DNA from 3 places in the Bradyrhizobium sp. WBAH42 genome. Region 3 is predicted to be linked to each of the others. Evidence: predicted binding sites of a transcription regulator. Region 3 holds the regulator's gene; each other region holds the start of a gene.
What was found. Region 3 encodes PhoB, which activates phosphate uptake and scavenging genes when phosphate is short. Its sites were predicted from a motif close to TGTCATNNANCTGTCAT; they were not measured.
Positions count from the first base shown of each region.

Region 1 (6,285 bases), 570 kb from region 3:
TGCATCGATTTGGCGGTGTTGAGGACGTCCTCGCCCTCGAGCAGGCCCGAAATTCTGGTCTCGCCGACCGCGAGCGCGCCCAGGATCAGGGCGCGATGGGAGATCGACTTGTCGCCCGGCACCCGTACTTTCCCGGTCAGGGGACCGCTGGCGCGAGACTGGAGCGGCCTCGGTTGGTCGGAATGGGTCAAGATTGTGTCCTTGAATAGGCCCGATGGGCTGGCGCGCAGGTATCACATGGTCCGCGCCCCGTCACGGGCATGTCGTTCTCCCGTAATGCGCTATTGACAGCGGGCCGCCAACTAGCCAAGTGAAGCACCGCTTTTCAGACATTCCCAGGATTCCTGCCGTGGCCAAGTCCGAACTCGGAACCAAACGTATTTGCCCGACCACGGGCAAGAAGTTCTATGACCTCAACAAGAATCCGGTGATCTCGCCCTATACCGGCGAAGTGGTGCCGATCGCCCCGGTCGCTCCTGCGCGCGCGCCCCGTGGGGCCGAGGCCCGCAACATGGCCCAGGACAACGCGCCGGAGCCGGCAGAGGCCGAGGAATTGGTCTCGCTCGAGGAGGCCGATGCCGAGGAGAACACCGGCAAGGTCAAGGCCGTCGTGCCCGAATCGGAGGACGATATCGAGGTCGACGAGACCCTCGACGACGATGATGACGACGATTCGACCTTCATTGCCGACGAGGAAGAGGGCGATGAGGACGTGACCGACATCATTGGTGATGTCGGAGGTGATGAAGAGACTTGAGATCAGCCCTGATCTGTGAAAAAGGGTGCACCGCGCGAGTCGGAAAGGCTCGCCGGTCCGGGGTGATCGACCAGGTTCACCCCGTCTAAGGTTAAGGGGCCATAGCTCAGCTGGGAGAGCGCTTGCATGGCATGCAAGAGGTCGGCGGTTCGATCCCGCCTGGCTCCACCAGCCTTCGCTCGCTTCGCGAGCTACGGCTCGGCAAGCCAGCCCCGCTCCATCGTAGCGAAGTGAGCGAAGGCTGCCGCGGCGCAGCCCGAAGGGCGAATCCGGGCCCCATCAGATAGAACGCGGGTGTAAGCTCCCCCTCGACGACTGGGGAGTGTGCCGTGAAATACGTCTACATTCTGAGAGCCTCGATTCCCTTCACTTTTATGTCGGGATCACCGACGACCTGCGAACCAGACTGGCAAAGCACAATGCTGGCGAGGTGCCCCACACCTCGAAATACGGGCCTTGGCGTCTCAAGACTTACGTCGCATTCAGCAACGAGAAGCAGGCCGTCGCATTCGAGAAGTACTTGAAGTCAGCGTCCGGTCGCGCCTTCGCCAAGAAGCGGCTCTAACCCCTACTCCCCGATCACCGCATTCAGCCGATCCCTCAGCGCGACGATCTCGTCTTTCATCGCCACCAGCTCCGACACCGAGCAGTCCGATGCCGCCAGGATCGAGTGCGGCACGGCGCGCGCCTTTTCCTTCAGTGCATGGCCCTGCGGCGTCAGGGCGATCAGCACCTGGCGTTCGTCCTCGCGCGAGCGGGTGCGCTTGACGAGATGGGCGGCCTCGAGCCGCTTGAGCAGCGGCGTCAGCGTGCCCGAATCCAGGAACAGCTTCTCGCCGATGTCCTTCACCGGCACGTCGTCGCGCTCCCACAGCACCAGCATGACCAGATATTGCGGATAGGTCAGGCCGAGCCGATCGAGCAGCGGCTTGTAGACGCGGTTGAAGGCGTGCGTGGCGGAATAGACCGCGAAGCAGATCTGGTTGTCGAGGCGAAGCGGGTCGACCGCCGTTGATTTCCGGGCCATGACGAATCTCGTGCGTTTCTCCCATTCTGGGCCCGGCCGGCGGCGCATTCAATTGCGAACAATTAAATGTGAGACGCGCCGATTTAGATTGCGCGCAATCTAATTGCCTGCGATAAAGCTCACACCCCAACCTGGAAAGACCCGAGGAGACGAAAATGTCCGTGAACGTCCTCTACAAGACCAGCGCCAAGGCCACCGGCGGCCGCGACGGCCATGCTGCGACCCTCGACGGCGCGCTCGACGTCAAGCTCACCACGCCGAAGGAGCTCGGCGGTGGCGGCGGCGCCGGCAACAATCCCGAGCAGCTGTTCGCGGCCGGCTATGCCGCCTGCTTCATCGGCGCGATGAAGTTCGTGGCTTCGCAGGGCGGCCCGAAGGTTCCGGCCGATGCCTCCGTCACCTCGACCGTCGGCATCGGCCCGCGCTCGGAAGGCGGCTTCGGCCTCGACATCGATCTTGCCGTCTCGCTGCCGGGCCTTGCCCGCGCGGAGGCCGAGGCGCTGGTCGCCAAGGCGCACCAGGTGTGCCCGTACTCCAATGCCACGCGCGGCAATGTCGACGTTCGCCTGACGGTCGTCTGATCGGCAGCGCGGATTGGCTGGCCCGGGATCCCCCTCGGGCCGGCCGCTTCCGACTGAATTTGCCACGCCGCGGCATGGCAGCGCAGCCGCGCATGCGGCCCTACGCGAGGGCCCATTGCTGGCGCAAACAAACCTCGCTAGGCCTGTGCTCGAACGTCGACACAGGAGAAGCGAAGGCATGAGTTCTGAAGCCGCAACGGGTGCCATGAGCGGACTGCGCGTCATCGATCTCACGCGTGTGCTCGGCGGTCCTTACTGCACCCAGATCCTCGCCGACCATGGCGCCGACGTGATCAAGGTCGAGCCGCCCGCGGGCGACGAGGTGCGCGAATGGGGCCCTCCGTTCCACGAGGAGGATGCGGCCTATTTCGTCGGCATCAACCGCAACAAGCGCTCGATCGGCCTCGACCTCGCCTCCGAAGGCGGGCGCGTCGTGCTGCTGAAGATGCTGGAAACGGCCGACGTCCTGATCGAGAATTTCAAGCCGGGCACGCTGGAGAAATGGGGCATCGGCAACGACGTCCTCGGCAAGAAATATCCGCGCCTCGTGCATTGCCGGATCTGCGGCTTCGGCGCCGACGGCCCGCGTGGCGGCAATCCCGGCTATGACGCCATCATCCAGGCCATGACCGGCATGATCGCGGCGACCGGCTCGCCCGAGAGCGGGCCGATGCGGATCGGCGTGCCGCTGGTCGACATCACCACCGGACTTTATGCGGCGATCGGCATCCTGATGGCGCTGTCGGAGCGGCAACGTTCGGGCAAGGGCCAGTTTCTGGAGACGACGCTGTACGAGACCGGCCTTGCCATCATGCATCCGCACACCGCGAATTATTTCATGCATGGCAAGCCGCCGGGCCTCACCGGCAACGAGCACCCGAACCTCGTGCCTTATGCGATCTTCCCGACCAAGACCGACAACATCTTCATCGGCGTCGGCAATGACGGCACCTTCCGCAAGCTCGCCAAGGAGATCGGCAAGCCCGAGCTCGGCACCGATCCGCGCTTTGCCCGCAACAAGGACCGCATCGCCAATCGCGAGGCGCTGCGCGCCGAGCTCGCCGCCGTGTTCAGCCAGCACGAGGCCGAGCCGCTGTGCAACCGCCTGCTCGCCGCGGGCCTGCCCGCAGGTCCCGTGCAGAAGATCGACCAGGCGCTGACGAATCCGCACACGATCGCGCGTGGCGATATCATCGAGAAGGACTGGTACAAGGGCGTGGCGTCACCGATCCGGCTCGACCGCAGCAAGCCCAGCCTGCGCCGCGTGCCGCCGAAGTTCAGCCAGCACGCGGCCGAGGTGCTGGGCGGGTTCGGCTACTCCAAGGCCGAGATCGACGCGATGGTCGAAAAAGGCACGGTCTGCGGTCCCGACCGCAAGCGCTAAGGGCCTCACCCTTCCCATCCACCAATGCCGCACTGCGGCGCGCGCACGCATGTGCAGCGCGAACGGAGTTGGCTGACCGCTCCGTCTTCGCCTATTTGACGACTTCCCATTTGGCAGCGCTTGCTGCTTTCGTTTCTCCCGCTTACACAGTCATGTGAACGTCATATGGCGCTGCTAGCGCAAGCGCTTCTTAGTGACGGGCAAGGGAGGTTTTCTTGATGGCTCTTCGACATTTTGGCGCGGCGGCGGCTGTCGCGCTCACGGTTGGTCTCGGCGCTTCGCCGGCACTTGCCGTGACCGAAATCCAGTGGTGGCACGCGATGACCGGCGCCAACAACGACGTCATCGTCAAGCTCGCCAACGACTTCAACGCCACGCAGAGCGACTACAAGGTGATCCCGACCTACAAGGGCAATTACGCCGATACGATGAACGCCGGCATCGCCGCGTTCCGCGCCGGCAACGCGCCGCACATCATGCAGGTGTTCGAGGTCGGCACCGCCACCATGATGGCCGCCACCGGCGCCGTGAAGCCGGTCTACAAGCTGATGGCCGAGACCGGCGAGAAGTTCGATCCGAAGGCCTATCTGCCCGCGATCACCGGCTATTACTCGACCTCGAAGGGCGAGATGCTGTCGTTCCCCTTCAACTCGTCGTCGACCGTGATGTGGGTCAACCTCGACGAGCTGAAGAAGGCCAATGTCGAGATCCCGAAGACCTGGCCCGACGTGTTCGACGCCGCCAAGAAGCTGAAGGCGGCCGGCCACGCCACCTGCGGCTTCTCCAACTCCTGGGTCACCTGGGTCAATCTCGAGCAGCTGTCCGCCTGGCACAACGTGCCGCTGTCGACCAAGGCCAACGGCCTCGACGGTTTCGACACCGTGCTCTCCTTCAATGGACCGCTCCAGGTCAAGCATCTCGAAAACCTGGTCGAGCTCCAGAAGGACAAGACCTACGACTATGCCGGTCGCACCAATACCGGCGAAGGCCGCTTCACGTCGGGCGAATGCCCGCTCTACCTGACCTCGTCGGCGTTCTTCGGCAACGTCAAGGCGCAGGCCAAGTTCGCCTTCACCGCGGTGCCGATGCCCTATTATCCGGACGCCAAGGGCGCGCCGCAGAACTCGATCATCGGCGGTGCCTCGCTCTGGGTGATGGGCGGCAAGCCGGCGGACGATTACAAGGGCGTCGCGAAGTTCCTCACCTTCCTCTCGGACACCGATCGCCAGGTCTACATCCACAAGGCCTCCGGCTATCTGCCGATCACCAAGGCGGCCTATGAGAAGGCCAAGGCCGAGGGCTTCTACAAGGACCAGCCCTATCTCGAGACGCCGCTGCTCGAGCTGACCAACAAGGAGCCGACCGAGAATTCGCGCGGCCTGCGCCTCGGCAACATGGTGCAGCTCCGTGACGTCTGGGCGGAGGAGATCGAGCAGGCCCTGGCGGGGAAGAAGACCGCCAAGCAGGCGCTAGACGCCGCCGTCGAGCGCGGCAACACCATGCTGCGCCAGTTCGAAAAGACCGCCGTGAAGTAAGGCGACCAGCGGCAGGCCGTCACCGGCCTGCCGCTTCTCTGGGGCATCATGCAAAAGCAAGCCATTTTCCAGTCGAAGCTGTTGCCCTATGCGCTGGTTGCGCCGCAGCTCGCGATCGTCCTGATTTTCTTCTACTGGCCGGCCTTGCAGGCGGTGATCCAGTCCTTCCTGCTCCAGGACGCCTTCGGCCTGTCGACCAGCTTCGTCTGGTTCGACAATTATCTCGAGCTGTTCAGGGAGCGCGCCTATTTCGAGGCGATCCTGCGCACCTTCTTCTTCTCGTTCGCGATCGCGGTGTCGTCGCTGTCGTTCGCGCTGCTGCTCGCCGTGATGGCGGACAAGCCGCTGCGCGGTGTGACGCTCTACCGCACGCTGCTGATCTGGCCCTATGCGGTGGCGCCGCCCGTCGTCGGCGTGCTCTGGATCTTCATGCTGCATCCCTCGCTCGGCGTGCTCTCGCGCTACCTGCGCACTCTGGGCATCGACTGGAATCCGCTGCTCGACGGCGACCAGGCCGCATCGCTGATCATCCTGGCCGCCGCCTGGAAGCAGATCTCCTACAACTTCCTGTTCTTCCTCGCCGGCCTGCAGAGCATCCCCAGAAGCGTGCTCGAGGCCGCCGCGATCGACGGCGCGCGCCCGATGCGCAGGTTCTGGACCGTGACCTTCCCGCTGCTGTCGCCGACCATCTTCTTCCTCCTGGTCGTCAACATCGTCTACGCCTTCTTCGACACGTTCGGCATCATCGACACCATGACCCGCGGCGGCCCCGGCAAGTCGACCGAGACGCTGGTCTACAAGGTCTATTCCGACGGCCTGCTCGGCGGCAATCTCGGCAGCTCGGCGGCGCAGTCGGTGATCCTGATGATCATGGTGATCGTGCTCACGGGCATCCAGTTCCGCTTCGTCGAACGCAAGGTGACCTACTGATGGTCGAGGAAGAGGGCTTTCGGCGCTACGTCGCCCACATCATCCTGTGGATCGGAATCGCGATCGTCGCC
Region 1 covers NZ_CP036533.1:932,589-938,873, forward strand. The annotation lists gene aroA (3-phosphoshikimate 1-carboxyvinyltransferase) at 1-191, opposite strand, end outside; gene DCG74_RS04390 (TIGR02300 family protein) at 350-757, shown strand; tRNA gene DCG74_RS04395 (tRNA-Ala) at 853-928, shown strand; partial or broken gene DCG74_RS04400 (GIY-YIG nuclease family protein) at 1,087-1,322, shown strand; gene DCG74_RS04405 (MarR family winged helix-turn-helix transcriptional regulator) at 1,326-1,784, opposite strand; gene DCG74_RS04410 (organic hydroperoxide resistance protein) at 1,940-2,365, shown strand; gene DCG74_RS04415 (CaiB/BaiF CoA-transferase family protein) at 2,544-3,749, shown strand; gene ugpB (sn-glycerol-3-phosphate ABC transporter substrate-binding protein UgpB) at 3,968-5,284, shown strand; gene ugpA (sn-glycerol-3-phosphate ABC transporter permease UgpA) at 5,333-6,214, shown strand; gene ugpE (sn-glycerol-3-phosphate ABC transporter permease UgpE) at 6,214-6,285, shown strand, end outside.
Region 1: ugpB (sn-glycerol-3-phosphate ABC transporter substrate-binding protein UgpB) is a predicted target of PhoB. The motif match lies at 3,898-3,914, and genes of this name have one in related genera.

Region 2 (6,285 bases), 3.4 Mb from region 3:
GGCCCGAACCCTTGCCGACCTCCTTGGTGGTGAAGAACGGCTCGAAAGCGCGTGCGGTGATCTCGGGCGTCATGCCTTCGCCGTCATCGGTGACCGAGATCAGGGCGTAGCTGCCGGGCGCGACCTCCGGGTGAAGGGCGCGATCATCGTCGATCGTGACCAGCTCAGTGGCCAGCGTGAGGTGGCCTCCCGATGGCATGGCATCCTGCGCATTGAGCGCAAGATTCAGCACGGCGGATTCGAGCTGGGCGCGGTCGGCAAAGGCCAGGACCGTGCCGGGCCCGGAGCTCGTCCTGATCTCGATGTCTTCGCGCAAGGTGCGCTTGAGCAGCTTGAACATGGAATCGAGCAGGCTGCGGCAATCGATCGTCTGAGGCCGCAGCAATTGGCGGCGGCTGAAGGCGAGCAGGCGCTGCGTCAGCTCGGCGCCCTGTTCGCCCGATTGGCAGATGTCCTCGGCAAAGCGCTTGAGGTCCGGCCTCGCCTTGAGCTGCTCGCTCAGGTGCTCGGCATTGCCGATGATGACGGTCAGCAGATTGTTGAAGTCGTGCGCGATGCCGCCGGAGAGCTGGCCGACCATCTCCATCTTCTGCGCCTGCTGGAGCTGCTGCTCGGTCAGCTTGCGCCCGGTGAGGTCGTGGACGATGCCGACGAAGATCAATTCGCCGTCCTGCCGCGCCTGGCCGACCGAGAGGTCCATCGCAAACGTCGTGCCGTCCTTGCGCAGGCCGATGGCCTCGCCGCCTATCGCGAAATGCCGCGCCGCATCCGCCTCGGGCATCAGCATGCCGACGTTGCGGTTCATCACCTCGTCGGCGCGGTAGCCGAACAAGCGCTCGCAGGCCGGATTGAACAGCAGGATGCGGTCCTGCGCATCGAACAGGATGACGCCGTCGACGGCGGTCTCGACGATCGCGGTGAGGCGCGCCACGCTCTCGCGCATCGCGCGCTGGGCATCGCGGACCTGCTGCAGCAGCAGCGCGGCGTCACGGCTCTTGATTTCCTCCTCCTCGAGCGCGGCCTGGACCTGTCGCAGCTCGAACGGCGAGGGGATTGTCAGGATCTTCGGCAGCAACGGCCAGAGTGCGGCGGCGGTGAAGACCGAGGCGACCGCGGTGGCGGCCTTGACCATGCCCTCGATGCCGTAGACCGGAACCCAGAGCGTGTAGATCGACAGCACGTGAGTCAGGCCGCAGGCCATGATGAAGATCGCGAACGCCCAGAAGACCCAGCCGAACTTGAGGTCGCGCCGCTTGGTGACGAGGATGGCGAGGGCGAACGGGATCGAGAAATAGGCGGCGGCAATGCAGGCGTCGGAAACGACGTGAAGCCAGATCAGCTCAGGCTCCCACAACAGGCAGATGCCGTGCGGCGACAGCATGGACGAGTCGAGGAGACGTTCGAAGAAGGCCCACATCATTCCACCCCAAGAGTCTTTTCAGATGGCTTGCGGGCCGGGCGACCTGCAAGATCGGGTCGTCGGACGGTTCCACCACCTGACGTCTCGCCTGACCGGCGAAGCACGTTAAGGTACACAACTATACCAAGGGTCCGGCGCCGTTGCATTTTCAAGCCCGCATCATTGCGGGCCTTTGACCGCGCCGTGTCCGACTGATTCGCAAGGCGCAATTGATTCGCGAATCACGCTCGGCGGCGATTCGGCGCGCTTGCTGGCGTTCCGCGGTCGCGCTAGGACAGGCCATGGCGGCGTCCTCAAGCACATGTCCCCCGCGATGACGACCCCGGTCGCACTCACCATCGCCGGTTCCGATTCGAGCGGCGGCGCCGGCATCCAGGCGGACCTGAAGACCTTTGCCGCGCTCGGCGTCTACGGCGCCTCCGTGATCACGGCGCTAACGGCGCAGAACACGCGCGGCGTGACCGGCATTCACGCGGTGCCGGCCGGGTTCGTCACCGAGCAGATCGACGCGGTGTTCTCCGACCTCGACATCGGTGCGGTGAAGATCGGCATGGTGGCCCAGGCCGCCAGCATCGACGCCATCGCGGCCGCGCTGTCGCGCTGGGCACCGCGGCACGTCGTGCTCGATCCCGTCATGGTGGCGACCTCCGGCGATCGCCTGCTCGCCGCTGAAGCCGTCGACGCCCTGCGCACCAGGCTGATGCGGCTGGCTGCCGTGATCACGCCGAACCTGCCGGAGGCCGCGGCCCTGCTCGATGAGCCGGTGGCGGCGAGCGAGGCCGAGATCGAAAGCCAGGGACGCCGCCTGCTGGCGCTGGGCTGCCGCGCCGTCCTGATCAAGGGCGGGCACGGAGAGGGTGCCGAGAGCACCGACTATCTCGTCACTGCCGCGACCACGATCGCGCTCGCCGCGCCGCGCGTGGCCACCCGCAACACCCACGGCACCGGCTGCTCGCTGTCCTCCGCCATCGCGGCGGGGCTGGCCAAGGGCGAGGACCTCGAGGCCGCCGTGCGCAACGCCAAGGCATGGATCAGCGCCGCGATCGCCGCCGCCGACCGCTTCAGCGTCGGCCACGGCCACGGGCCGATCCATCATTTCCACAAGTTCTACTGAGGCGGGCTTGCTTCGCCTCTCCCGCTTGCGCTTGCGGGAGAGGTCGCGCCGAGGGCCTTTCTCCTCTTGGGGATTGTCCCATTACGGAAGCACCCTCTCCCCAGCCCTTCCCCGCAAGTGGGGAGGGAGCGCACCTACCTGGCTTCCGGCCGGGATCTGATCTCCAGAGCCCCCTGCGGCGCGATGTCGCCTGATTGTCGCATGCGACTGATATTCGCGGGGAGGGCGAGGCAAGGCGTGATTCGTATTTCAAGGTGCCTCGAGGGTTCAATCGGTCATCCCCCTGTCACGGGACATTGTTACAGGCTGGCGCATGGGAAGTTACGATGTGAGTGACGAGAGCCCGGAGCGGCGCTTTCGCACGTTGTTCATCTCCGACGTCCATCTCGGAGCCCGCGGTTCTCAAGCCGATCTTCTGCTCGACTTCCTGCGCTACCATGATGCCGACACGATCTATCTCGTCGGCGACATCGTCGACGGCTGGGCGCTGAAATCGAGCTGGCACTGGCCGCAATCGCATAACGACCTCGTCCAGAAGCTTTTGCGCAAGGCGCGCAAGGGCGCCAAGGTCATCTACATTCCCGGCAATCACGACGAGTTCCTGCGCAACTATTACGGCACGCATTTCGGCGGCATCGACGTGGTCGAGAACACGGTTCACACCGGCGTCGACGGCAAGCGCTATCTCGTCATTCACGGCGACATCTTCGATCTCGTGGTGCAGAACGCGCGCTGGCTCGCCCATCTCGGCGACAAGGCCTACGACTTCGCGATCCAGATGAATCGCTTCGTCAACTTCTTTCGCCGCCTGTTCGGCGTGCCTTATTGGTCGCTGTCGCAATGGGCCAAGCAGAAGGTCAAGAACGCCGTCAACTATATCGGCGCGTTCGAGCAGGCGCTCGCCGCCGAGGCACGGCGTCACGAGGCCGACGGCGTGATCTGCGGCCACATCCACTACGCCGTGATCCGCGACGAGGCCGGCATCCGCTACATGAATTGCGGCGACTGGGTGGAGAGCTGCACCGCCCTGGTCGAGCATGACGACGGCCATTTCGAGATCATCACCTGGGCGGATCAGTTGCAGAAGCCCGCGCAGGTGCCACAGGTCGCGGCAAGGGCGGCCTGATGCGCATCCTGGTCGCGACCGACGCCTGGCACCCGCAAGTCAACGGTGTGGTTCGGACGCTGACCAAGCTCGCTGACGCTGCCAAAGAGCTCGGCGTCGAGTTCACGTTCCTGACGCCTCAATCGTTCCGCACCTTCGCCATGCCGAGCTATCGCGACGTGCGCCTCGCCATGCCGCGCCCGGCCCGGATCGCAAGGCTGATCGAGGAGGCGCGGCCCGACAGCATCCACATCGCGACCGAAGGGCCGATCGGCTTGATGGTCCGGCGCTATTGCCGTCAGCGCAAGCTGCCGTTCACAACCAGCTTCCACACCCGTTTCCCCGAATATGTCCGCGCCCGCGTGCCGGTCCCGGGCTCGCTGATCTGGCGGGCGCTGCGCCGTTTCCATGCGCCCAGCCGCGCGGTGATGGCGGCGACGCCGGCGCTCGCCCGCGAACTGACCGAGCGCGGCTTCGACAATGTCGTGCTGTGGCCGCGCGGTGTCGACACCGGCCTGTTCCACCCCCGCGCAGTCGATCTCTGTCTGCCGGCGCCGGTGTTCCTGTCGGTCGGCCGCGTCGCGGTGGAGAAGAATCTCGAGGCCTTCCTCGACCTCGACCTGCCCGGCACCAAGGTGATTGTCGGCGACGGCCCGGCGCGCGCCGCGCTCGAAGAGGCCTATCCCGATGCGATCTTCCTCGGCGAGAAGCACGGCGAGGAACTGGCCGATATCTATGCCGCCGCCGACGTGTTCGTGTTCCCGAGCAAGACCGACACCTTCGGCCTGGTGCTGCTGGAGGCGCTGGCGAGTGGTCTGCCGGTCGCGGCTTTCCCGGTGAAGGGACCCCGCGACGTGATAGGCGATGCGCCGGTCGGCGCGCTTGATCACGATCTGCGCAGCGCCTGCTTCGCCGCGCTCGACATCTCCCGGCAGGATTGCGTCGCGTTTGCCGCCAAGTACACTTGGGAAGCCTCGGCGCGGGTCTTCATCGACAGCATTTTGGCGGTCGGGGCGGTATTGCCCGGCAGGGCCGGCGCGGAACAGCCGCGGTTCGTGGCCTAGAGCGATCTCGATCCGATGGATCGAAATGGCTCTAGATTCTTGTTTTGACGCGTTTTCTTCACGCGAACCGGTAGCCACTTCGCCTAAAACGCTGTGGGGGAAATCATCGCGCGGAGGTGTCTTGCCCGGGCCTGATCGGCCGCGATAACATTCCGCCATGACCGAACAGCTCCTTCCGGTCGGCCCTGCCGACATCGACGCCGCGGCGCGCGTGATCGCGCCTTACGCCATCCGCACCCCGCTGTTGTCCTTCCCCGTGCTCAACGAGCGCGTCGGTGCCAAGGTGTTTCTGAAACCGGAGATGCTCCAGCGCACCGGCTCGTTCAAGTTCCGCGGTGCCTTCAACAAGGTGTTCTCGATCCCGCAGGACAAGCGCGCCGGCGGGGTCGTCGCGTTCTCCTCCGGCAACCACGCGCAGGGCGTGGCGGCGGCGGCAAAGATCCTCGACATGCAGGCGACCATCGTGATGCCGGCGGATGCCCCGCTGTCGAAGCGCGAGCGCACCAAATCCTACGGCGCCGAAGTCGTGCTGTACGACCGCGACAAGGACGACCGCGAGGCGATCTCGCGCGGCATCGCCGAGAAGCGTGACGCGACGCTGGTCAAACCCTACGACGATCCCTTCGTGATCGCAGGGCAGGGCACCGCCGGCCGCGAGATTGCCGAGGACATGGCAACGCTCGGCCTCAGCCCCGACATCGTGGTGGCGCCGGCCTCCGGCGGCGGCCTGATCGCGGGCGTTGCCACGGCCGTGAAGGCGCGCTATCCGCAAGCCGAGATCGTGGTCGCCGAGCCTGAGGCCTTCGACGACCACGGCATCTCCCTGACCGCCGGCCATCGCGAGCCGCATCCGCCGGCTGGCCGCACCATCTGCGATGCGCTGATGGCGCTGATGCCGGGCGAGATGACGTTTGCGATCAACAGCAAGCTGCTCGCGCGCGGCGTCACGGCTTCCGATGCCGAAGTCGGCGCGGCCGTCGCCTTCGCCTATCGCGAGCTGAAGCTCGTGGTGGAGCCCGGCGGCGCGGTGGGTCTTGCCGCGCTGCTCGCCGGACGCCTGGACGTGACGGGGAGGAACGTCGTCATCGTGCTGTCAGGCGGCAATGTCGACGCGGACCTGTTCGCCGAGCTGGTGGCCTGATCGCCTCCTCCTCACGGCGCATCCCGGAATTAGAGGAACTAATATGAAGAAGGGGCAGAGCGTCGCCGCTCTGCCCCTTCTGTGTTTCTGTCGATCTTGAGGATCGAACTTTCCGCTTGCTCAGTGCAACCTCTCCCGCTTGCGGGAGAGGTCGGCACGCAGTGCCGGGTGAGGGCTTCTTCCTCTTGGGGATTGTCCCGTTGTGGTGAGACCCTCTCCCCAGCCCTCCCCCGCAAGCGGGGGAGGGAGCAGACCGACTTCCTGCGCAATCAGTGCATGAAGCCGCCGCGACGGTTGCCGCCATTATTCATGCTCGGCGCCTGGTTCATCGACTGCCGGAAGTTGTTGTTGCTGCTGACCATGCGGTTCGGCATCGTGTTGAGCTGCGGACGGTTGGTCTGCACGTTGGTCTGCACCTGCACCTTGTTCACGGGGATAGTG
Region 2 covers NZ_CP036533.1:6,414,343-6,420,627, reverse strand. The annotation lists gene DCG74_RS30345 (PAS domain-containing sensor histidine kinase) at 1-1,381, opposite strand, end outside; gene thiD (bifunctional hydroxymethylpyrimidine kinase/phosphomethylpyrimidine kinase) at 1,734-2,534, shown strand; gene DCG74_RS30335 (UDP-2,3-diacylglucosamine diphosphatase) at 2,848-3,660, shown strand; gene DCG74_RS30330 (glycosyltransferase family 1 protein) at 3,660-4,703, shown strand; gene DCG74_RS30325 (threonine/serine dehydratase) at 4,861-5,844, shown strand; gene DCG74_RS30320 (caspase family protein) at 6,114-6,285, opposite strand, start outside.
Region 2: DCG74_RS30335 (UDP-2,3-diacylglucosamine diphosphatase) is a predicted target of PhoB. The motif match lies at 2,808-2,824, and genes of this name have one in related genera.

Region 3 (6,285 bases):
AGCGCCTTGGCGAGCGACATCACGTCCGGTGTGACGCCGGTGCGCTTGTAGGCAAAGAGCTCGCCGGTGCGGCCCATGCCGGTCTGCACCTCGTCGAAGGCGAGCAACAGGCCGCGCTCGTTGCAGAGCTCGCGCAGCGCCTTCAGGAAGGCCGGAGGTGCAGCACGAACGCCACCCTCGCCCTGGATCGGCTCGATGAGAATGCCGGCGGTGTGCGGGCCGATCGCCTTCTTCACGGCGTCGAGGTCGCCGTGCGGCACCTGATCGAAGCCGTCCATCGGCGGACCGAAGCCCTCGAGATATTTCGCAGACCCGGTGGCGGCGAGCGTCGCCAGCGTGCGGCCATGGAAGGCGCCTTCGAAGGTGATGATGCGATAACGCTCCGGATGGCCCTTGGAGAAGTGATGATGGCGGACGAGCTTGACCACACCTTCCAGCGCCTCGGCGCCGGAATTGCAGAAGAACACGAAGTCCGCGAAGCTCTCATTGCAGAGGCGGCTTGCGAGCTTCTCGCCATCGGGGCTCTGGAACAGGTTCGACATGTGCCAGAGCTTCGTCGCCTGCTCCTGCAACGCCTTGACCAGCGCGGGATGAACGTGGCCGAGCGCATTCACCGCCACGCCCGAGGTGAAATCGAGATAGCGATCGCCATTGGCCGCGATCAGCCAGCAGCCTTCGCCGCGCTCGAAACCGAGGTCGGCCCTGGCGAAAACGGGGAGCAAATGCGGCGCGGCGCTGTTAGTCATGACGTCACTTGAATGTTGCGGACGGTGTGAGGCACGCATTGCGCAACGCACCATTGACCGGCCCCGGAAAACGAAACGTGCCGCCTTTTAAGGGCGGCACGTGGCACTATCTTATGCCTGGAAAGACGGGTGTCAATGCCGCCCGGAAAGCCTCGCGAAACGCTGAATCCGTAGTCTTGCGGTGCCGATTTTGCGGGTTTTTCACCACGGAACATGTGGAAGCGAGTCGGCGGACTCTTGCGCGGGAGTCACGCCATATTGTAGCGTTTGGACTGTCAGATACGACATCTCGTGCAGCAGTTCTGATCCCAAAAGTCCTCATGTACCGGCGTAAACGTTCGGGCGTCTTGAGCGCGCCCGGCGAGCCTTAAGGGATTCTGGCGGCACGGGTTTTTCAAGGCTTTAGGCAATCGCGGCGAAGGCTCCAGGATGGCAGGCGCGCTGCGAGGGAAAGGGTGCAATGACGGTTTTGACCTGGTCCGATGATCGCGTCGAGCAGCTGAAGAAGCTCTGGGAGGCCGGACTTTCGGCCAGCCAGATCGCGGCGGAGCTCGGCAATGTGACCCGCAATGCCGTGATCGGCAAGGTGCACCGGCTCGGCCTGTCCGGCCGCGCCAAGAGCCCTTCATCGGCAGCGCCGCGGCCGCGCAAGGCACGGCCCGCGCAGCACATGATGCGCGTGACGCGACCCGTTGCGCGCGGCAACACCGCGCTGGCGCAGGCCTTCGAGGTCGAGGTGGAAGCCGAGCCGGTCACCTACGACAACGTGGTGCCGATGAGCCAGCGCCTGTCGCTGCTGGAATTGAACGAGGCGACGTGCCACTGGCCGGTCGGCGATCCATCGAGCCCGGATTTCTTCTTCTGCGGCGGCAAGGCGCTCTCGGGCCTGCCCTACTGCGCCCAGCATTCGCGCGTGGCCTATCAGCCCGCAGCGGACCGCCGTCGCGCACCGGCGAAGCCGAGCACGCGCTGAGCTTGCGGAATTAGTTGATCGCCGAGATTACAGCCGTCACACGATGACGGCGCCACCTACTCAGTGTCATCCCCGCGAAGGCGGGGATCCATAACCACAGGGCGCGATCGTTGCGCGAGATGGTCACGCCGAGTCATCGTCAAACCACGTCCCGTGGTTGATCGCGACGAGCGCAAGCGCTCGCGCTGAGATCCCGGGCTCGCGCTGCGCGCGCCCCGGGATGACGGTTGAGGGTGTAGCCGCAGCTCACCACACCAACAGCTCGCAGATCTTACGTCTGCTCGGCCTTCGCGAAGCGATCATCCAGCGCGTAGCCGGCGCCGCGGACGGTGCGGATCGGGTCCTGCTCGCGGCCGAGATTGAGCAGCTTGCGCAGGCGGCCGATATGGACGTCGACGGTACGCTCATCGATATAGATGTCGCGGCCCCAGACGCTATCGAGCAGCTGCTCGCGCGAGAACACGCGGCCGGGATGCTCCAGGAAGAACTCCAGCAGGCGATATTCGGTCGGGCCGAGATCGATCGGCCGACCCGAGCGCGCCACGCGGCGCTTGTCGCGGTCGAGCTCGATGTCGCCATAGGCGAGCACGGTGGCGAGCCGCTCGGGGCTGGCGCGCCTGAGCAGACCCTTCACGCGCGCGAGCAGCTCCGGCACCGAGAACGGCTTGACGATGTAATCGTCGGCGCCGGTTGCGAGGCCCCGTACCCGCTCGCTCTCCTCGCCGCGCGCGGTGAGCATGATGATCGGCAGCTGCTTGGTCTCGGGACGGGTCCGAAGCCGCCGGCACAGCTCGATGCCCGACAGGCCCGGCAGCATCCAGTCGAGCACGATCAGATCGGGAATGTGCTCCTTGAGGCGGGTGTCGGCGTCGTCGCCGCGCATCACCGTCTCGACGTCATAGCCGTCGCCTTCGAGGTTGTAGCGGAGAAGCTCGGTGAGAGCTTCCTCGTCCTCTACCACCATAATGCGTGCGCCCATGTTGTCGTCGCTCCTTAGGTATTCGGCACCGTCGTGGCGAAGGTCGTCATGTCGCCCTTCGGCCGCTTGTCGGTGATCGCCTGGCCCTCGATCATGTAGAACACGGTCTCGGCGATGTTGGTGGCATGGTCGCCGATCCGCTCGATGTTCTTGGCACAGAACATCAGGTGGATGCAGAACGAGATATTGCGCGGATCCTCCATCATGTAGGTGAGGAGCTCGCGGAACAGCGAGGTGCAGATGGCGTCGACCTCCTCGTCGCCCTTCCACACCGCCATCGCCGCCGGCAGATCGTGCGCGGCATAGGCGTCGAGCACGCTCTTGACCTGCTGCTGCACGAGGTCGGTCATGTGCTCCAGGCCGCGGAACAGCTTGAGCGGATGGAAATCCGTCTCCAGCGCCGCGACGCGCTTGCCCATGTTCTTGGCAAGATCGCCGATGCGCTCGAGATCGGTCGCAACGCGCATGGCGCCGACGATCTCGCGCAGGTCGACGGCCATCGGCTGGCGGCGGGCGATGGTGAGCACGGCGCGCTCCTCGATGCGCTTCTGCAGCGCGTCGAGATCGGCGTCGGTGGTGACGACGCGCTGGCCGAGTGCCACGTCGCGGCGGATCAGCGCGTCGACGGAATCGACGATCATGCGCTCGGCGATGCCGCCCATCTCGGCGACCAGGCGAGTGAGCTCCTGAAGGTCGCTGTCAAAGGCCTTTACGGTATGTTCAGAACCCATATTCCGTCTCCTCAGCCGAACCGGCCGGTGATGTAATCCTGCGTGCGCCGATCGCTCGGCGACGTGAAGATCTTGCTGGTGTCGTCGAACTCGATCAGCTCGCCGAGATACATGAAGGCGGTCTTGTCGGAGACGCGCGCCGCCTGCTGCATGTTGTGGGTGACGATCGCGATCGTGTAGTTCTCGGACAATTCCTGGATCAGTTCCTCGACCTTGGCGGTCGAGATCGGGTCGAGCGCCGAGCAGGGCTCGTCGAACAGGATCACCTCGGGCCGCACCGCGACGGTGCGGGCGATGCAGAGGCGCTGCTGCTGGCCGCCGGAGAGCGACAGGCCGGAGGCATTGAGCTTGTCCTTGACCTCGTTCCACAGCGCGCCGCCGCGCAGAGCCTTCTCAACGCGGTCGTCCATCTCCGACTTCGAGATCTTCTCGTACAGACGAATGCCGAAGGCGATGTTCTCGTAGATCGTCATCGGGAACGGCGTCGGCTTCTGGAACACCATGCCGACCCGGGCCCGCAACAGGTTGAGGTCCAGCTTGGCGTCGAGGATGTTGGTCTGGTCGAGCAGCAGCTGGCCGGTGGCGCGCTGGCCCGGATAGAGGTCGTACATCCGGTTGAAGATGCGCAGCAGGGTCGACTTGCCGCAGCCCGACGGGCCGATGAACGCCGTGACGCGGTTGGTGCCGAGCGTCAGATTGATGTTCTTCAGCGCGTGGTGCTCACCGTAGTAGAAATTCAGGTTGCGCGCGGTGACCTTGGCGGGCGCCTCGGGCAGCGGCTGCGAGCCGGGATGAACGGTCGGCGCGCTGACGGAAACAGACATTTCACTCATTTTGCAGTCCTCTCGGCGCCAAGGATGCGCGCGCCAATGTTCAGGGCAAGCACGGTCAGGGTGATGAGCAGCGCGCCGCTCCAGGCGAGTTGCTTCCAATATTCGTAGGGGCTCTGCACGAAGTTGTTGATGGTGACAGGTAGGTTCGCCATCGTCTTGTTCAGGCCGAGGCTGAAGAACTGGTTCGACAGCGCCGTGAACAACAGCGGTGCGGTCTCGCCCGCGACGCGGGCGGTCGCCAGCAGCACGCCGGTGATGAGGCCGGAACGCGCGGCACGATAGGCGATGCGCTTGATCACCAGCGAGCGCGGCAGACCGAGCGCAGAGGCCGCCTCGCGCAGCGGATTCGGCACCAGCAGCAGCATGTCCTCGGTGGTGCGCACGACGACCGGGATCACGATGACGGCGAGCGCGAGGCTGCCCGCGATCGCCGAGAAGCCGCGCATCGGCACCACCACCGCCCCGTAGATGAACAGGCCGATGATGATCGAGGGCGCCGACAGGAGAATGTCGTTGATGAAACGGATCACCGAGGTCAGCTTGTCGTTGCGGCCGTATTCGGCAAGATAGGTGCCGGCGAACAGGCCGAGCGGCGCGCCGATGCCGACGCCGATCACGGTCATGATCAGTGAGCCGACGATGGCGTTGAGCAGACCGCCTTCGTTCGATCCGGGCGGCGGCGTGTTCTCGGTGAAGACCTGGAGGTTGAGCCCGGCCAGGCCGTTGTAGAGCAACGTCATCAGGATCAGCGCGAGCCAGGTGACGCCGAACGCAGCGGCTGCGATGCAGAGTCCGCGAATGACGATGTCCCAGCGGCGGCGGCGCGAATAGATCGGGTTCATGGCTTCACTTCCCCGCCTTGGTTTCCAGGCGCAGCAGCATCAACCGGGCGGCCGCGAGCACGAAGAACGTCAGCACGAACAGCAGGAGGCCGAGCAGGATCAGGCCGGACTGGTGCAGGCCGTCGCTCTCGGCGAACTCGGATGCGATCGCGGCCGAGATCGTGGTGCCCGGGGCGAAGATCGACGAGGAGATCCGGAACGAATTGCCGATGATGAAGGTCACCGCCATGGTCTCGCCCAGCGCGCGGCCCAGCGCCAGCATGACGCCGCCGATGATGCCGACGCGGGTGTAGGGGATCACGACGCTGCGGACGACTTCCCAGGTGGTGCAGCCGACGCCATAGGCGGCTTCCTTCAGCACCGGCGGCACCGTCTTGAACACATCGACCGAGATCGAGGTGATGAAGGGCAGCACCATGATGGCGAGGATCAGGGCGGCGTTGAACAGGCTGAGATAGGACGGGGGACCCGCGAAGATCGCGCCCAGCACGGGAACACCGTCGAACACCCTGATCATGAAGGGCTGGAAGGTGTTGGCTAGGAACGGGCCGAGCACGAAGAAGCCCCACATGCCGTAGATGATCGAGGGGATGCCGGCGAGCAGCTCCACCGCCATGCCGATCGGGCGGCGCAGCCATTGCGGGCAGAGCTCGGTGAGGAAGATCGCAATGCCGAGACCGACGGGAATGGCGATCAGCATCGCGATGAAGGAGGTGACGAGCGTGCCGTAGATCGGCCCGAGCGCGCCGAGCACCGGCGGATCGGCGGAGGGCGCCCAGCGCTGCGTCCACAGGAAGGAGATGCCGTATTCCTTGATCGCCGGGAACGCACCGACGATCAGCGAGATGATGATGCCGCCGAGGATCAGCAGCACCGAGATCGCGGACAACCGCGTGATCCAGTAGAAGGTGACGTCGCCGAGCTTGAACGCGCTCAAGGCCTTGGCGCGATCATATGGACCGGCAGCATCAATCACATTGCTCTCGACAGCCATCTCAGCCACGCCGATCCCCTGTGCCCGTTTTATATACGCTTGTTGTTGGTGGCGGTCCCGTGCCCCGGATGCGGTGCAGCGCGAAGCGGTGCGCCGCTGATCCGGGGCCTGGTGCTTGTGGGTCCCGGCTCTGCGGAGCGGCACACTGGACGATGCTTCGCATCGCCAGGGCCGCACCGCGTCCGGG
Region 3 covers NZ_CP036533.1:1,505,054-1,511,338, reverse strand. The annotation lists gene DCG74_RS07035 (aspartate aminotransferase family protein) at 1-746, opposite strand, end outside; gene DCG74_RS07030 (GcrA family cell cycle regulator) at 1,207-1,719, shown strand; gene phoB (phosphate regulon transcriptional regulator PhoB) at 1,991-2,698, opposite strand; gene phoU (phosphate signaling complex protein PhoU) at 2,713-3,429, opposite strand; gene pstB (phosphate ABC transporter ATP-binding protein PstB) at 3,441-4,262, opposite strand; gene pstA (phosphate ABC transporter permease PstA) at 4,259-5,104, opposite strand; gene pstC (phosphate ABC transporter permease subunit PstC) at 5,109-6,098, opposite strand.